DNA from 2 places in the Streptomyces sp. NPDC058157 genome. Region 2 is predicted to be linked to the other one. Evidence: riboswitches for the same ligand, from Rfam matches in the RefSeq annotation. Region 2 holds a riboswitch; the other holds the start of a gene.
What was found. A riboswitch is a leader RNA that binds a small molecule or an ion and turns the genes downstream of it on or off. The one in region 2 is predicted to bind glycine.
Positions count from the first base shown of each region.

Region 1: it holds a riboswitch for glycine, as region 2 does, so the genes downstream of both, gcvP (aminomethyl-transferring glycine dehydrogenase) here and gcvT (glycine cleavage system aminomethyltransferase GcvT) in region 2, are expected to answer to the same signal.

Region 1 is NZ_JBHVUQ010000042.1:6,987-14,064, reverse strand. Features, by position in the region: gene ACFVXK_RS13520 (DUF5999 family protein) at 1-93, shown strand, start outside; gene gcvP (aminomethyl-transferring glycine dehydrogenase) at 174-3,059, opposite strand; glycine riboswitch at 3,255-3,353, opposite strand; gene ACFVXK_RS13510 (PRC-barrel domain-containing protein) at 3,466-3,819, shown strand; gene ACFVXK_RS13505 (DNA polymerase IV) at 3,827-5,230, opposite strand; gene ACFVXK_RS13500 (MerR family transcriptional regulator) at 5,321-5,959, opposite strand; gene ACFVXK_RS13495 (bifunctional nuclease family protein) at 6,156-6,629, opposite strand; gene ACFVXK_RS13490 (MerR family transcriptional regulator) at 6,693-7,078, opposite strand, start outside.
Region 2 is NZ_JBHVUQ010000045.1:58-7,058, reverse strand. Features, by position in the region: gene ACFVXK_RS14190 (flavodoxin family protein) at 1-90, shown strand, start outside; gene ACFVXK_RS14185 (hypothetical protein) at 100-615, opposite strand; gene ACFVXK_RS14180 (SsgA family sporulation/cell division regulator) at 716-1,123, opposite strand; gene ACFVXK_RS14175 (L-serine ammonia-lyase) at 1,302-2,684, opposite strand; gene glyA (serine hydroxymethyltransferase) at 2,941-4,197, opposite strand; gene gcvH (glycine cleavage system protein GcvH) at 4,215-4,595, opposite strand; gene gcvT (glycine cleavage system aminomethyltransferase GcvT) at 4,690-5,805, opposite strand; glycine riboswitch at 5,958-6,061, opposite strand; gene ACFVXK_RS14155 (AAA family ATPase) at 6,303-6,947, shown strand.

The DNA of each region.
Region 1 (7,078 bases), on a different contig from region 2:
CTGTGCAACGGCGTCCTGCTCTTCGAGGACACCGGTGAGCTGCTGCCGGACGGAAAGATCATCGCTCCGCACCGCCCGCTCGCGGCGGCCTGAGCCCGCACGGCGCACGGACACGAGAAGGGGCCGGTCCCGGAGCAGACGCTCCGGGACCGGCCCCTTCACCCTGTCAGGGCTCAGTTGTCGTACTCGTCCAGCGGCGGGCAGGAGCACACCAGGTTGCGGTCGCCGAAGGCGCCGTCGATCCGGCGCACCGGCGGCCAGTACTTCTCGGCGGCGGAGACGCCACCGGGGAAGACCGCCTCGTCACGGGTGTACGGGTGGTTCCACTCGCCGCCCAGGGACGCCGCCGTGTGCGGGGCGTTCGCCAGCGGGTTGTCGTCCGCCGGCCACTCGCCGCCCGCGACCCGCTCGATCTCGGCGCGGATGGCGATCATCGCGTCGCAGAAGCGGTCGATCTCGGCGAGGTCCTCGGACTCCGTCGGCTCGATCATGAGCGTGCCGGCGACCGGGAAGGACATGGTCGGGGCGTGGAAGCCGTAGTCGATCAGGCGCTTGGCGATGTCGTCGACGCTGACGCCGGTCTCCTTCGACAGCGGGCGCAGGTCGATGATGCACTCGTGCGCGACCAGGTCGCCCGGGCCGGTGTAGAGCACCGGGTAGTGCGGCTCCAGGCGCTTGGCGATGTAGTTGGCACCCAGCACCGCCACCTGCGTGGCGCGCTTGAGGCCCTCGCCGCCCATCAGGCGCACGTACGACCAGGAGATCGGCAGGATGCCCGCGGAGCCCCACGGCGCGGCCGAGATCGGGCCGACGCCCGTCTCCGGGCCGGCGGTCGGCTGGAGCGGGTGGTTGGGCAGGTACGGGGCCAGGTGCGCCCGGACACCGACCGGGCCGACGCCCGGACCGCCGCCGCCGTGCGGGATGCAGAAGGTCTTGTGCAGGTTCAGGTGCGAGACGTCGCCGCCGAAGTGACCCGGCTTGGCCAGGCCCACCAGGGCGTTCAGGTTGGCACCGTCCACGTAGACCTGGCCGCCCGCCTCGTGCACCTGGGCGCAGATGTCGGCGACGTGCTCCTCGAACACACCGTGCGTCGACGGGTAGGTGATCATGAGCACGGCCAGCTCGTCGCGGTGCTGCTCGATCTTGGCGCGCAGGTCGTCGGTGTCGACCTCGCCGTCGTCGGCCGTCTTGACGACGACGACCTTCATGCCGGCCATCACGGCGCTCGCGGCGTTGGTGCCGTGCGCGGAGGACGGGATGAGGCAGACGGTGCGCTGCTCGTCGCCGTTGGCGCGGTGGTAGGCGCGCACGGCCAGCAGGCCGGCGAGCTCGCCCTGGGAGCCGGCGTTCGGCTGGATGGAGACCTTGTCGTAGCCGGTGACCTCGCAGAGACGTTCCTCCAGCTCGTTGATGAGCGTGAGGTAGCCCCCGGCCTGCTCGACCGGCGCGAAGGGGTGCAGCTGGCCGAACTCGGGCCAGGTGACCGGCTCCATCTCGGTGGTCGCGTTGAGCTTCATGGTGCAGGAGCCCAGCGGGATCATGCCGCGGTCCAGCGCGTAGTCCTTGTCCGAGAGCTTGCGCAGGTAGCGCAGCATCGCGGTCTCGGAACGGTGCTGGTGGAAGACCGGGTGGGTCAGGTACGCGTCCGAGCGCAGCAGGCCCTCGGGCAGCGCGTCCTCGGTGGCGGCGTCCAGGGCCTCGATGTCCGCGGAGACGCCGAAGGCGGCCCAGACGGCCTCGATGTCGGCGCGCAGGGTGGTCTCGTCACAGGAGATCGAGACGAGGTCGGCGTCGGCCTGGTGGAGGTTGACCCCGCCCTCGCGGGCGGCGGCGACGACCTCGGCGGCCTTGCCGGGCACCCGGGCGGTGACCGTGTCGAAGAAGGAGCCGTGCACCAGCTCGACCCCGCCGGCCCGCAGGCCCGCGGCCAGCAGCGCGGCGTAGCGGTGGGTGCGGCGGGCGATCGTCCGCAGGCCGTCCGGGCCGTGGTAGACGGCGTACATGCCGGCCATGACGGCGAGCAGCACCTGGGCGGTACAGATGTTGCTGGTGGCCTTCTCGCGGCGGATGTGCTGCTCGCGGGTCTGCAGGGCCAGGCGGTAGGCCTTGTTGCCGTCCGCGTCCACGGAGACGCCGACGAGGCGGCCGGGCAGGGAGCGGGCGTGCTTGGCCTGGACGGCCATGTAGCCGGCGTGCGGGCCGCCGAAGCCCATCGGGACGCCGAAGCGCTGGGTGGTGCCGACCGCGATGTCCGCGCCGAGGGCGCCCGGGGAGGTCAGCAGGGTCAGCGCGAGCAGGTCGGCGGAGACGGTGACGATCGCACCGAGCTCGTGGGCCTGGTCGACGACGGCCTTGATGTCGCGCACCGCGCCGGAGGCGCCCGGGTACTGCAGGAGCACGCCGTAGACGCCGCGCTCGGCGATCTCGGCGGGGATGCCGTCGGAGAGGTCCGCGACGACGACCTCGATGCCGATCGGCTCGGCGCGGGTCTCGATCACGGCGATGGTCTGCGGCAGCGCGTCGGCGTCGATGAGGAAGACGTTGCCCTTGACCTTGCCCACGCGGCGGGCCAGCGTCATGGCCTCGGCGGCGGCGGTGCCCTCGTCGAGGAGGGAGGCGCCGGAGGTCGGCAGGCCGGTCAGCTCGGCGACGACGGTCTGGAAGTTCAGCAGCGCCTCGAGGCGGCCCTGCGAGATCTCCGGCTGGTACGGGGTGTAGGCCGTGTACCAGGCCGGGTTCTCCATGACGTTGCGCAGGATCACCGGCGGCGTGAACGTCCCGTAGTAGCCGAGACCGATCATGGAGGACAGGACCTGGTTGCGGTCGGCGAGCGAGCGCAGCTCGGCGAGCACCTCGGCCTCGGTCCGCGCCTCGGGCAGGTTCAGCGCTTCGGCGGTCTTGATCACATCCGGCACCGCGGCGGCGGTCAGCTCGTCGAGGGAGCCGTAGCCCACCTGGGCGAGCATCTTCGCCTGCGCCTCGGCATCCGGGCCGATGTGACGCTGCTCGAAGGGGATGCCCCGCTCGAGCTGGGAGAGCGGAATGCGGTTGGCGGTCATTACGGAGGCCTCCTGGTCGTATGACCTGCGAGGGGCACCACGGCGCGGGCACCCGGACGGCCTCCCCCTCTGTCATCTCAACCTGAGAGCTTCACCGGAGTCTCGGGGGTCGCCCGTCGTCCGGCTTTCACCGTCGGTGAGGAGTGGGGACCGGCACTGCGCGCCCGGGACCCGCTCCTGCTTTCCAGAGTGGCCTCGTCGCGTGCGGTACGTATGCCTGAGAGATTCCGGGGAGGATTTGCTCCTTCGGCGCCTCCGTCGAGCTCACTCGGAGGACTCTCCCGCACAGGGTCAACAGCCGTCACCCAGCCTACCAGCGAGGATCTGGACCCTCCCTCGAGTGGCCCCCTATCCCGTTATGCACTTTTGTAGTCATTACGGATGACTGCGACCACGTGGAGGGACCGTGCAGACCGACATCGATCCGCGCAGCCTGATCGGCCGCAAGGCGTTCGACCGGAACGGGGCCAAGATCGGCACCGTGGACGAGGTCTACCTGGACGACGCCACCGGCGTGCCGGAGTGGGCGGCGGTCCGCACCGGTCTGTTCGGCCGGGACGCCTTCGTCCCGCTGGAGCCGAGCGAGGTGGACGGCGAGGTCCTGCGCGTCCCGTTCGAACGCTCCCTGATCAAGGACGCCCCCGACTTCGGCGTGGGCCGCCACCTCTCCCCCGAGCAGGAGCTCAAGCTCTACCACCACTACGGCCTGGACGTCTCCCTCCCCGGCGACTTCCACCTCCCCCCGCCGGAGAACGGCTAGCCGGGCCTCAACCGGGCCGCCCCACGAGGGGCAGCGGGTCGGAGGGCTCCAGCTCGGGGTCGTCCACCAGGAAGGTGCGGACCCGGCCGGGCGGCGATCCGGGCTGCTCGAAGCGCACGGTGACCCGCCCCACCCCGCTGCCCTGCACCCACCCGGGCCCGTACAGCGCGTGCCGTACGTCGCTCCCCGCGGCCCAGTGGCGCCCGGCGGCCCGCCCCGGGTCCTCCCCCGGCGCCACGGCCGTCTCGGCGGCCCCTGGAGCCCCTGCGACCCCGTCGGCCCCCTCCGCCTCCGCGGCCCCCTCCGCGGGAGCGGCCTCCGCCTCCTGGGCCGCGCCGCCGAGCGCCTGGGCGAACAGGTCCTCCTGGGTGTAGTCCGCGAGCCCCGTCACGCCCACCCCCAGCAGCCGCACCCCGCCGGTGGTGTCCACGCCCTCCAGCAGCCGGGCGGCCGCCTCCCGCACCACCGCCGGATCGTCCGTGGGCCCGCGCAGGGTCTCGGAGCGGGTCAGGGTGGAGAAGTCGTAGCGGCGCACCTTCAGCACGATGGTCCGCCCCGAGTGGCCCGAGGCCCGGAGCCGGCCCACGCAGCGGTCGGCGAGCCGCTGCACCTCGAAGCGGATCCGCACCCGGTCGTGGAGGTCCACGTCGAAGGTGTCCTCCACCGACACGGACTTCGCGTCCCGCTCCGCGACCACCGGCCGGTCGTCCAGGCCCAGCGCCATCCGGTACAGGCCGACCCCGTGCGCCCGGCCCACCATCCGGACCAGCTCGTCCTCACCCGCCTCGGCCAGCTCCCCCACGGTGGTGATCCCGGCCCGGCGCAGGTGCTCCCCGGTGGCCGGCCCAACCCCGGGCAGGGTCCGCACCGACATGGGGGCGAGGAGCTCGCGCTCGGTCCCGGGCTCGATCAGCAGCAGCCCGTTCGGCTTGGCCTCCTCGGAGGCCACCTTGGCCAGCATCTTCGAGCCGGCCAGCCCCACCGAGCCGCTGAGCCCCGTCGCGGCGGTGATGTCGGCCCGCAGCCGCTCCCCCGCGGCCCGGGCGCCCGCGGAGTCGAAGGCCGTACCGCCCGCCTCCAGGTCCACGAACGCCTCGTCCAGGCTGAGCGGCTCCACCAGCGGCGACAGCTCGCGCAGCAGGCCCATGACGACCTCGCTGACCTCGCGGTAGAGCAGGAAGCGGGGGATCAGGTAGGCGCCGTTGGGACAGAGCCGGCGGGCCTGGGCCGTCGGCATCGCCGAGTGCACCCCGAAGCGCCGGGCCTCGTACGAGGCGGTGGCCACCACCCCGCGCGGGCCGAGCCCGCCCACGATCACGGCCTTCCCCCGCAGACTGGGCTTCGACGCCTGCTCCACGGAGGCGTAGAAGGCGTCCATGTCCAGGTGCAGGATGGTCGGCGCGGTTCTCACGGCACCGATGCTGCCGCATGCCACTGACAAGACGGTGATCCGGCGTGGTCCCGCCCCGCGGCCGCGGGGGCCGCTGCGGGAGCCGCGGGGTCAGCCGGCCCGGTTCCTGCGGGCGGCGAGCTCGTCGGCCGGGTTGTGGCCCACCACGGTCTCGCCCGTGTCCACGCGCTCCCCGTGCAGCTGCGACAGCGCGTTCTCGACGTCCCGCCAGACCACGCCCACCGCGATGCCGAAGACCCCCTGGCCGCCCTGGAGCAGGCTCACCACCTGGTCGGGGGAGGTGCACTCGTACACGGTCGCGCCGTCGCTCATCAGCGTCATCCGCTCCAGGTCCGAGAAGCCCCGGCCACGCAGGTGCTGTACGGCGGTGCGGATGTTCTGCAGGGCGACGCCCGTGTCGAGGAAGCGCTTCACGATCTTGAGGACGACGACGTCCCGGAAGCTGTAGAGCCGCTGGGTGCCCGACCCGTAGGCGGGCCGCACGCTGGGCTCCACCAGCCCCGTGCGCGCCCAGTAGTCCAGCTGCCGGTAGGTGATCCCCGCGGCGGCGCACGCCGTCGGTCCGCGGTAGCCGACCTGCTCGGGGGCCTGGGAGTCGTTCACCGGTCCGACCGGTTCCGACCCCGGCTGACGGTGCGCGGAACCCGCCCCGCCGCCGAGCAGCGGGGACGGTCCACCGTCACTCCGTACGGGGATTCCCCCGGTCGTACCGTCGCCCGTGATCCTCACGCCGACCCTCCGTCCTTGACCTGCCACCTCGAAGGTAGGCAGTGACCAGGGGTGCGTCAACGATCGCCACACTCGGCACGCCGAGTGATAATCACCCTGAGAGTGGTTTCCCGTACCCCATCGCCGGGAAAGGCTACTCGAATGGGCTGAAGCTTCCCGGTGGACGACGCGGCCCTCGCCCCGACGGCGTCCGCCCCTACTGCGGGCCCGTGCCGAAGTCCTCGGGGGAGATCTGGTCGAGGAACTCGCGGAACTTCTCCACCTCGTCCTCCTGCTCGTCGGGAATGGCGATCCCGGCGTCGTCCAGCACGCCGTCACTGCCGTAGATCGGCGTCCCCGTCCGCAGGGCGAGCGCTATGGCGTCGGAAGGCCGCGCGCTCACCTCGACGCCGCTGGCGAAGACCAGCTCCGCGTAGAAGACACCCTCCCGCAGATCCGTGATCCGGACCTCGGTCAGCTCCTCGCCGACCGCCTCCAGCACGTCCTTGAACAGGTCGTGCGTCAGCGGCCTGGCAGGTGCCATCCCCTGCTGCGCGAAGGCAATGGCGGTCGCCTCCCCAGGACCGATCCAGATGGGGAGGTACCGGTCGCCTCCCACTTCACGCAGGAGCACGATCGGCTGGTTGGAGGGCATTTCCACCCGGACACCCACAACGTCGAGCTCGTTCACACAGCAACCCTAGGACCTGCCCGGCAGGTTTGGGTAGTCGGGGCCCGCTCACGGCGTGCGCGTTCAGTGCAGGCGCACCCCGAGGGCGCTCTGCACGAAGGCCTCGTGCAGCCGTACGGAGAGCCCCGCGAGCTCCTTCATCGTGGCCTCGGCATGCGTCCTGGTCTGCGGATTGCGGTGGCGGCGCAGCGGGGCGACCACCTGTTCCACCAGACCGGCCTCCCGGTCGGCCGCGGCCTTCATGGCCCGCAGGTGGCGCGGTTCGAGCCCGAACCGGCCGAGATCGGCGATCAAGCGGGCCACGGCCACCACCTCGGCGTCGAAGCCGCCGCCGGCCTCCTCCGAGAGGAGCCCGTAGGACTCCCACTCGGCCAGCTGCTCCTCGTCCACCTCGGCGGCGGCGATCAGCTCGGCCCGTCCGACCCGGGCCGCGGCGGGCCGCTCCCCGC
Region 2 (7,001 bases):
CGCGCCGGGGGCGTCCCCGCCCACGGCAACCAGCGCTCCGAGTGGGACGCCGGCTGCCGTTTCGACTTCCCGAACCCGGAACACCGCTAGGGCGGGTCCTCAGCAGGTGTTCGGGTGGGCGACGTCCACCACGAGCCGCTCGGGCGCGTGCAGGACGGAGGTGGTGTAGGCGGGCTGGGTGTCGAAGGCGGCGCCGAAGGTCACGTACCCCTCGTAGTCGCCGGTCAGGGCGATGCCCTTGAGCTTGCTGAGGTTGATCTGCTGGAGCTTGGGGCCCTGGTAGACGTTGTTGCCCGCGTCGTCGTGGCCGGCGGCCGGGTGCAGGCGGATCTCCAGGAAGTACTTGCCCGGCAGCGGGACCGGCTTGCCGGACCCGTCGTAGACCAGCTGGGAGACGGGAGTGACGGTGAACGGGGGCACGGAGCCCTGGAGGTCGATCACGATCCGGTCGTACGTGCAGTGACCGCCCCAGCGGGCGTTGACGACGAGCGGGGTCGTGGAGCGGACGGCGGCCGGGGCGGCCGCCGAGGCCGGTGCGGCGAGCGCGAGCCCTGCGGTCAGCAGGGCACCCGTGGCCAGGGCCACGATCCGGCGGCGGTGCGGGAGGTGACGCATGGCGTCCCCCGATCCTCTGAGACGGGGAATGACTGTCATCCGGTATGACATTCCCGGGGGCCCCGTGGTTGCACGGGGCGGCCCGCGCGCTCCGGAAGGCTCAGAAGGTCAGCAGGGCGCTCAGCTCGGCGTCCAGGTCGTAGTGGCGGTGCTCCTGCCCGCGCGGGACCAGCTCGGTCATCCGCCGGCACAGCCCGCGCAGGTCCTTGGCCCGCGCGGAGACCACGCAGCCCCGCTCGCCGTTGCTCAGGGCCAGCAGCACGCGGGGCTCGGTGCCGCTCCAGCGCGGCCACACCTGTATGTCGCCCTCCCCGGTGGCGCAGGTCTGCCCGTCGATCAGCAGCTCCCGCGAGAACACCCAGCGGGCGATCCGGACCCCGGCGCCCCGGAACTCCACGGCGACCTCGTAGGGCCGGTCCGTGCGGTAGACGAAGACGCCCTCCAGGGGGACCGGCAGCGGTGCGGCCTCCAGCCGCAGCGGCAGGACACGGTGTTCGGTGATGGCCATGGCGGCTGCCTCTCTTCGCGGGGTAACAGCGCCCCCCGAAGCACGCTAGTGCACGGACCGCCCGCTGCCCGGGGGCCGAAGGTCCCGACCCGGGCGGGCCGTGGGACCCCTCTTCGCCCACGCGCGGAGGGGCCCGGCGCACCCGCGCCGGGCCCCTCGTCACGCTGCGCCGATCAGGTCAGCACTCGATGACGTTGACCGCGAGACCGCCGCGCGCGGTCTCCTTGTACTTGACCTTCATGTCGGCGCCGGTCTCCTTCATGGTCTTGATGACCTTGTCCAGGGAGACCTTGTGGCTGCCGTCGCCGCGCATCGCCATCCGCGCCGCCGTGACGGCCTTGACGGCCGCCATGCCGTTGCGCTCGATGCACGGGATCTGCACCAGACCGCCGACCGGGTCGCAGGTCAGGCCCAGGTTGTGCTCCATGCCGATCTCGGCCGCGTTCTCCACCTGCTCCGGGGAGCCGCCCAGCACCTCGGCCAGGGCGCCCGCCGCCATGGAGCAGGCCGAGCCGACCTCGCCCTGGCAGCCGACCTCGGCGCCCGAGATGGAGGCGTTCTCCTTGAACAGCATGCCGATGGCGCCGGCGGCCAGCAGGAAGCGCACCACGCCGTCCTCGTCCGCGCCCGGGACGAAGTTCACGTAGTAGTGCAGGACGGCCGGCAGGACGCCCGCGGCGCCGTTGGTGGGCGCGGTGACGACCCGGCCGCCGGCCGCGTTCTCCTCGTTCACGGCCATCGCGTAGATCGTCGTCCACTCGCTGCGGTGCAGCAGCGGGTCGCCCTCGGTGCGCAGCTGGCGGGCGGTGGAGGCGGCCCGGCGCTTGACGCGCAGCCCGCCCGGGAGGATGCCCTCGCGGGACATGCCGCGCGAGACGCAGGACTGCATGACCCGCCAGATCTCCAGGAGGCCCTCGCGGATCTCCTCCTCGGTGCGCCAGGCCTTCTCGTTCTCCATCATCAGGGAGGAGATCGACAGGCCGGTCTCGTTCGCGAGGCGCAGCATCTCGTCACCGGAGCGGAAGGGGTACTTCAGCACGGTGTCGTCGAGCTTGATCCGGTCCTCGCCGACCGCGTCCTCGTCCACGACGAAGCCGCCGCCGACCGAGTAGTAGGTCTTCTCCAGCAGCGGGGCGCCGGAGGCGTCGTAGGCGAAGAGGGTCATGCCGTTGGCGTGGTAGGGCAGCGAGCGGCGGCGGTGCAGGATCAGCTGGCTGGGCTCGTCGAAGTCGATCTCGTGGACGCTCCCTATCTCGGTCCCGAGCAGCCGCAGCCTGCGGGTCCGGCGGATGCGCTCCACCTCGTCGTCGGCGGTCTCCACGTCCACCGTGCGCGGGGAGTGGCCCTCCAGACCGAGCAGGACCGCCTTGGGGGTGCCGTGGCCGTGGCCGGTGGCGCCGAGGGAGCCGAACAGCTCCGCGCGGACGGAGGCGGTCTGGGCGAGGACGCCGTCCTTCTTCAGGCGGGACACGAACATGCGCGCCGCGCGCATCGGGCCGACCGTGTGGGAGGAGGAGGGGCCGATACCGATGGAGAAGAGGTCGAAGACGGAGATGGCCACTGGCGGACTCCCTTGTCGGCTCGTGGGGTGGAGAGAGGGCAGGGGTGTGGTGGAGCGGGGTGGTGCGCGGGGGATCTGCGGATTTTGTCCGGCAGACGAGCGTAACGCGTGGAGATGAACGTTTCTGCTCGCGGAAGGGTCCGGCGGACGTGAGTCAGCTCGCGTTCCGGTGCCCGGCGGGGGAGGAGGCCGGGGGAGAAGACAGGAAGGGGCCCGGCCCTGTGCGGAACAAGGCCGGGCCCCTCCTGGCCCGTGACTACAGCGACGGGTAGAGCGGGAACTTCGCGGCGAGCGCGGAGACGCGCGCCTTGAGGTCGTCCGCGTCGTAGCTCGGCTTCAGCGCCTGCGCGATGATCTCGGCGACCTCGGTGAAGGCCTCGGCGTCGAAACCGCGGGTCGCCAGGGCCGGCGTACCGATCCGCAGACCCGAGGTGACCATCGGGGGACGCGGGTCGTTCGGGATGGCGTTGCGGTTGACCGTGATCCCGACCTCGTGGAGGCGGTCCTCGGCCTGCTGGCCGTCCAGCTCCGAGTTGCGCAGGTCGACCAGGACCAGGTGCACGTCGGTGCCGCCGGTGAGGACGTCCACGCCCACGGCCTTGACGTCGTCCTGGACCAGGCGGGCGGCGAGGATCTTCGCGCCCTCCAGGGTCCGCTCCTGGCGCTCCTTGAACTCGGGCGAGGCCGCGACCTTGAAGGAGACGGCCTTGGCCGCGATCACGTGCTCCAGCGGACCGCCCTGCTGGCCGGGGAAGACCGCGGAGTTGATCTTCTTGGCCAGCTCCTGCGTCGACAGGATGACACCGCCGCGCGGACCGCCGAGGGTCTTGTGCGTGGTGGTGGTGACGACGTGGGCGTGCGGCACCGGGTTCGGGTGCAGGCCCGCGGCGACCAGGCCCGCGAAGTGCGCCATGTCGACCATCAGGTACGCGCCGACCTCGTCCGCGATCCGGCGGAAGGCGGCGAAGTCCAGCTGGCGCGGGTAGGCGGACCAGCCGGCGACGATCAGCTGCGGCTTGGACTCCTTGGCGAGGCGCTCGACCTCGGCCATGTCGACCTGGCCGGACTCGTCGACGTGGTACGGGACCACGTTGTAGAGCTTGCCGGAGAAGTTGATCTTCATGCCGTGGGTCAGGTGACCGCCGTGGGCCAGGTTCAGGCCCATGATCGTGTCGCCCGGCTTCAGCAGCGCGAACATCGCGGCGGCGTTGGCCTGCGCACCGGAGTGCGGCTGGACGTTCGCGGCCTCGGCGCCGAACAGCGCCTTGATGCGGTCGATCGCGATCTGCTCGACCACGTCGACGTGCTCGCAGCCGCCGTAGTAGCGGCGGCCGGGGTAGCCCTCGGCGTACTTGTTGGTCAGGACCGAGCCCTGGGCCTCCATGACGGCGACCGGAGCGAAGTTCTCCGACGCGATCATTTCCAGGGTCGACTGCTGGCGTACGAGCTCGGCGTCGACGGCGGCGGCGACGTCGGGGTCGAGCTCGTGGAGGGGGGTGTTCAGAACGGACATCAGGATCCCCTGGGGTGTCAGTTACCGGAGGTGAGGGCGGTGTACTCGTCGAAGGAGAGCGCGTCCTTGGGCTCCTCCGACAGCTTCACCTTGAACAGCCAGCCACCCTCGAACGGGGCGGAGTTCACCAGCGCCGGGTCGTCCACGACATCCTGGTTGAACTCGACGATCTCACCGGAGACGGGGGAGTACAGGTCGCTGACCGACTTGGTCGACTCCAGCTCGCCACAGGTCTCGCCCTCGGTGACCGTCTCGCCGACCTCGGGGAGCTGGGCGTAGACGACGTCACCGAGTGCGTCGGCGGCGAAGGCCGTGATGCCGACCGTCGCGACGCCGTCGACGGCGTCCGACAGCCACTCGTGCTCCTTGGTGTAACGCAGCTGCTGGGGGTTGCTCATGACCTGATTCTCCTGGATGCGGTGCGGTGGATACGAACGGTGGTCTTGCGTGCCGGGGGGTGGCCGCCGGCGAGGGGTCCCGGGGACCCGAGGGTCACTTCTGCCGCTTGTAGAACGGCAGGGCGACGACCTCGTACGGCTCATGCGTACCGCGAATGTCCACGCCGACCCCGGAGGTGCCGGGCGCGGCGTGCTCCGCGTCCACGTACGCCATGGCGATCGGCTTGCCCAGCGTCGGCGACGGGGCGCCCGAGGTGACCTCGCCGATCACCTTGCCGCCCGCGACCACGGAGAACCCGGCGCGCGGGACGCGGCGGCCCTCGGCGATCAGACCGACCAGCTTGCGCGGGGCCTTGGTGGCGGCGCGCTCGGCGGCGGCCTCCAGGGCGGCGCGGCCGACGAAGTCGCCCTCCTTCTCGAACTTCACGACCCGGCCCAGCCCGGCGTCGAAGGGCGTGAGGGAGGTGGTGAGCTCGTGCCCGTACAGCGGCATGCCCGCCTCCAGGCGCAGGGTGTCGCGGCAGGACAGGCCGGCCGGGACCAGGCCGACGCCCTCGCCCGCCTTGGTCAGCGCCTGCCACAGCTCCACGGCGTGCTCGGGGGAGACGAACAGCTCGAAGCCGTCCTCGCCGGTGTAGCCGGTGCGGGCGATCAGCGCGGGCACGCCCGCGACGGTGCCCGGCAGGCCCGCGTAGTACTTCAGGCCGTCCAGGTCGGCGTCGGTCAGCGAGGCGAGGATGCCGGGGGACTCCGGACCCTGGACGGCGATCAGCGCGTACGCGTCACGGTCGTCACGGACCTCGGTGTCGAAGCCGGCGGCGCGCTCGGTCAGCGCGTCCAGCACCACCTGGGCGTTGGAGGCGTTGGCGACGACCATGTACTCGGTCTCGCCGAGGCGGTAGACGATCAGGTCGTCGAGGATCCCGCCGTCCTCCTGGCAGATGTGCGTGTAGCGGGCGCGGCCGACGCCGACGGTGGAGATGTTGCCCACGAGGGCGTAGTCCAGCGCCTTGACGGCCTCCGGGCCGGTCAGGGTGATCTCGCCCATGTGGGACAGGTCGAACAGGCCGGCCTTGGTGCGTACGGCGTTGTGCTCGTCGCGCTCACTGGCGTAGCGCAGCGGCATGTCCCAGCCCGCGAAGTCGGTCATGGTCGCACCGAGCGAACGGTGCAGCGCGTCGAGCGCGGTCAGGCGGGGGGCAGTGCTCATGGGTGTGGCTCCCGGGTCCCAGGGCATGACATGACGAGGACGATCCTCCCCATCTGTCATCGGAACCTGAGAGGTTCGCCGGGAGTTCCCACGGGGGAACGCCGACTTGCACCTTGGGTGGAGCTGGCGGACAGCTCGCTTTTCAGATCTGCCTCATCCACGCGGTACGGGGCCTGAGAGATTCAAGGGAGGTACTTGCTCCTTCGGCGCCCGGGCACGGCCTCGCGGCCAGCCGGGACTCTCCCGCGCGGATTCAAGCGGCCGGTATGCAGTTGGTGTCCAGATGGCGCACATCATTGCACGGGTCGGGCGGAAGCGGGCAGTGGGGCCCGGAAGAACGCATGCGGCGCCCGTGCCGCCCGCTCCCGCCGGTGTCCCGGCCACCGGACGACCGGCCCGGAACCGACCCGCCGGGATTACCGTCTCTTTACATTCAGCGGGCATGGGGCCCTCGCGGCCCGACTCGGGGGGAGACGATCACGGTGCGGAGATTCGGAGTGGCGACCAGTACGGGAACGGTGGATGAGGTCCGGGCGCGGCCCCTCGCGTCCCGCACCGCCCCCGCCGCCGGCACGGTCCGCGACCTGCGCGGACGGGTGGCGCGCGGCCCCCGGCGGCTGAGCTTCCGCGTGGGGGACATCGTGGTCGTGTCCGGTCTCCCGGGAGGCGGCAAGACCACCCTGATCAAGCGGGCCGCGCCGGGCGGGGGCATCGACTCCCAGGACGTCCGCGAGCGCTGGGAGGGCCGGATGCCGGACGCGCTGCCGTACGCGGTGTACCGCCCGCTGGTCCGCGCGTCCCACTACTGGACGCTCTGGCGCGAGCTGCGCTCCGGCGCCTCTCTGGTCGTCCACGACTGCGGCACCCAGAGCTGGGTCCGGGCCCTCCTGGCGGCCTCCGCCCGGCGCCGGGGGCGCCGCCTCCACCTGCTCCTGCTGGACGCCACCCCGCAGGAGGCCCTCGACGGCCAGGAGTCCCGCGGCCGCGGGGTCTCGGCGTACGCCTTCGCCCGCCACCGCGCGGCGGTGACCCGCCTCCTCTCGGCGGCCGAATCGGGCCACTCCCCCCGCGGCTGCGCCTCGACCACCCTCCTGGACCGCCCGGCGGCCACGGCCCTGACGGAAATCACCTTCACGCCCTGACCCGCCGCCCCGGGTGCCGCTGCGCGGGGCGAGGTCCCCTACCCGCCCTTCCGC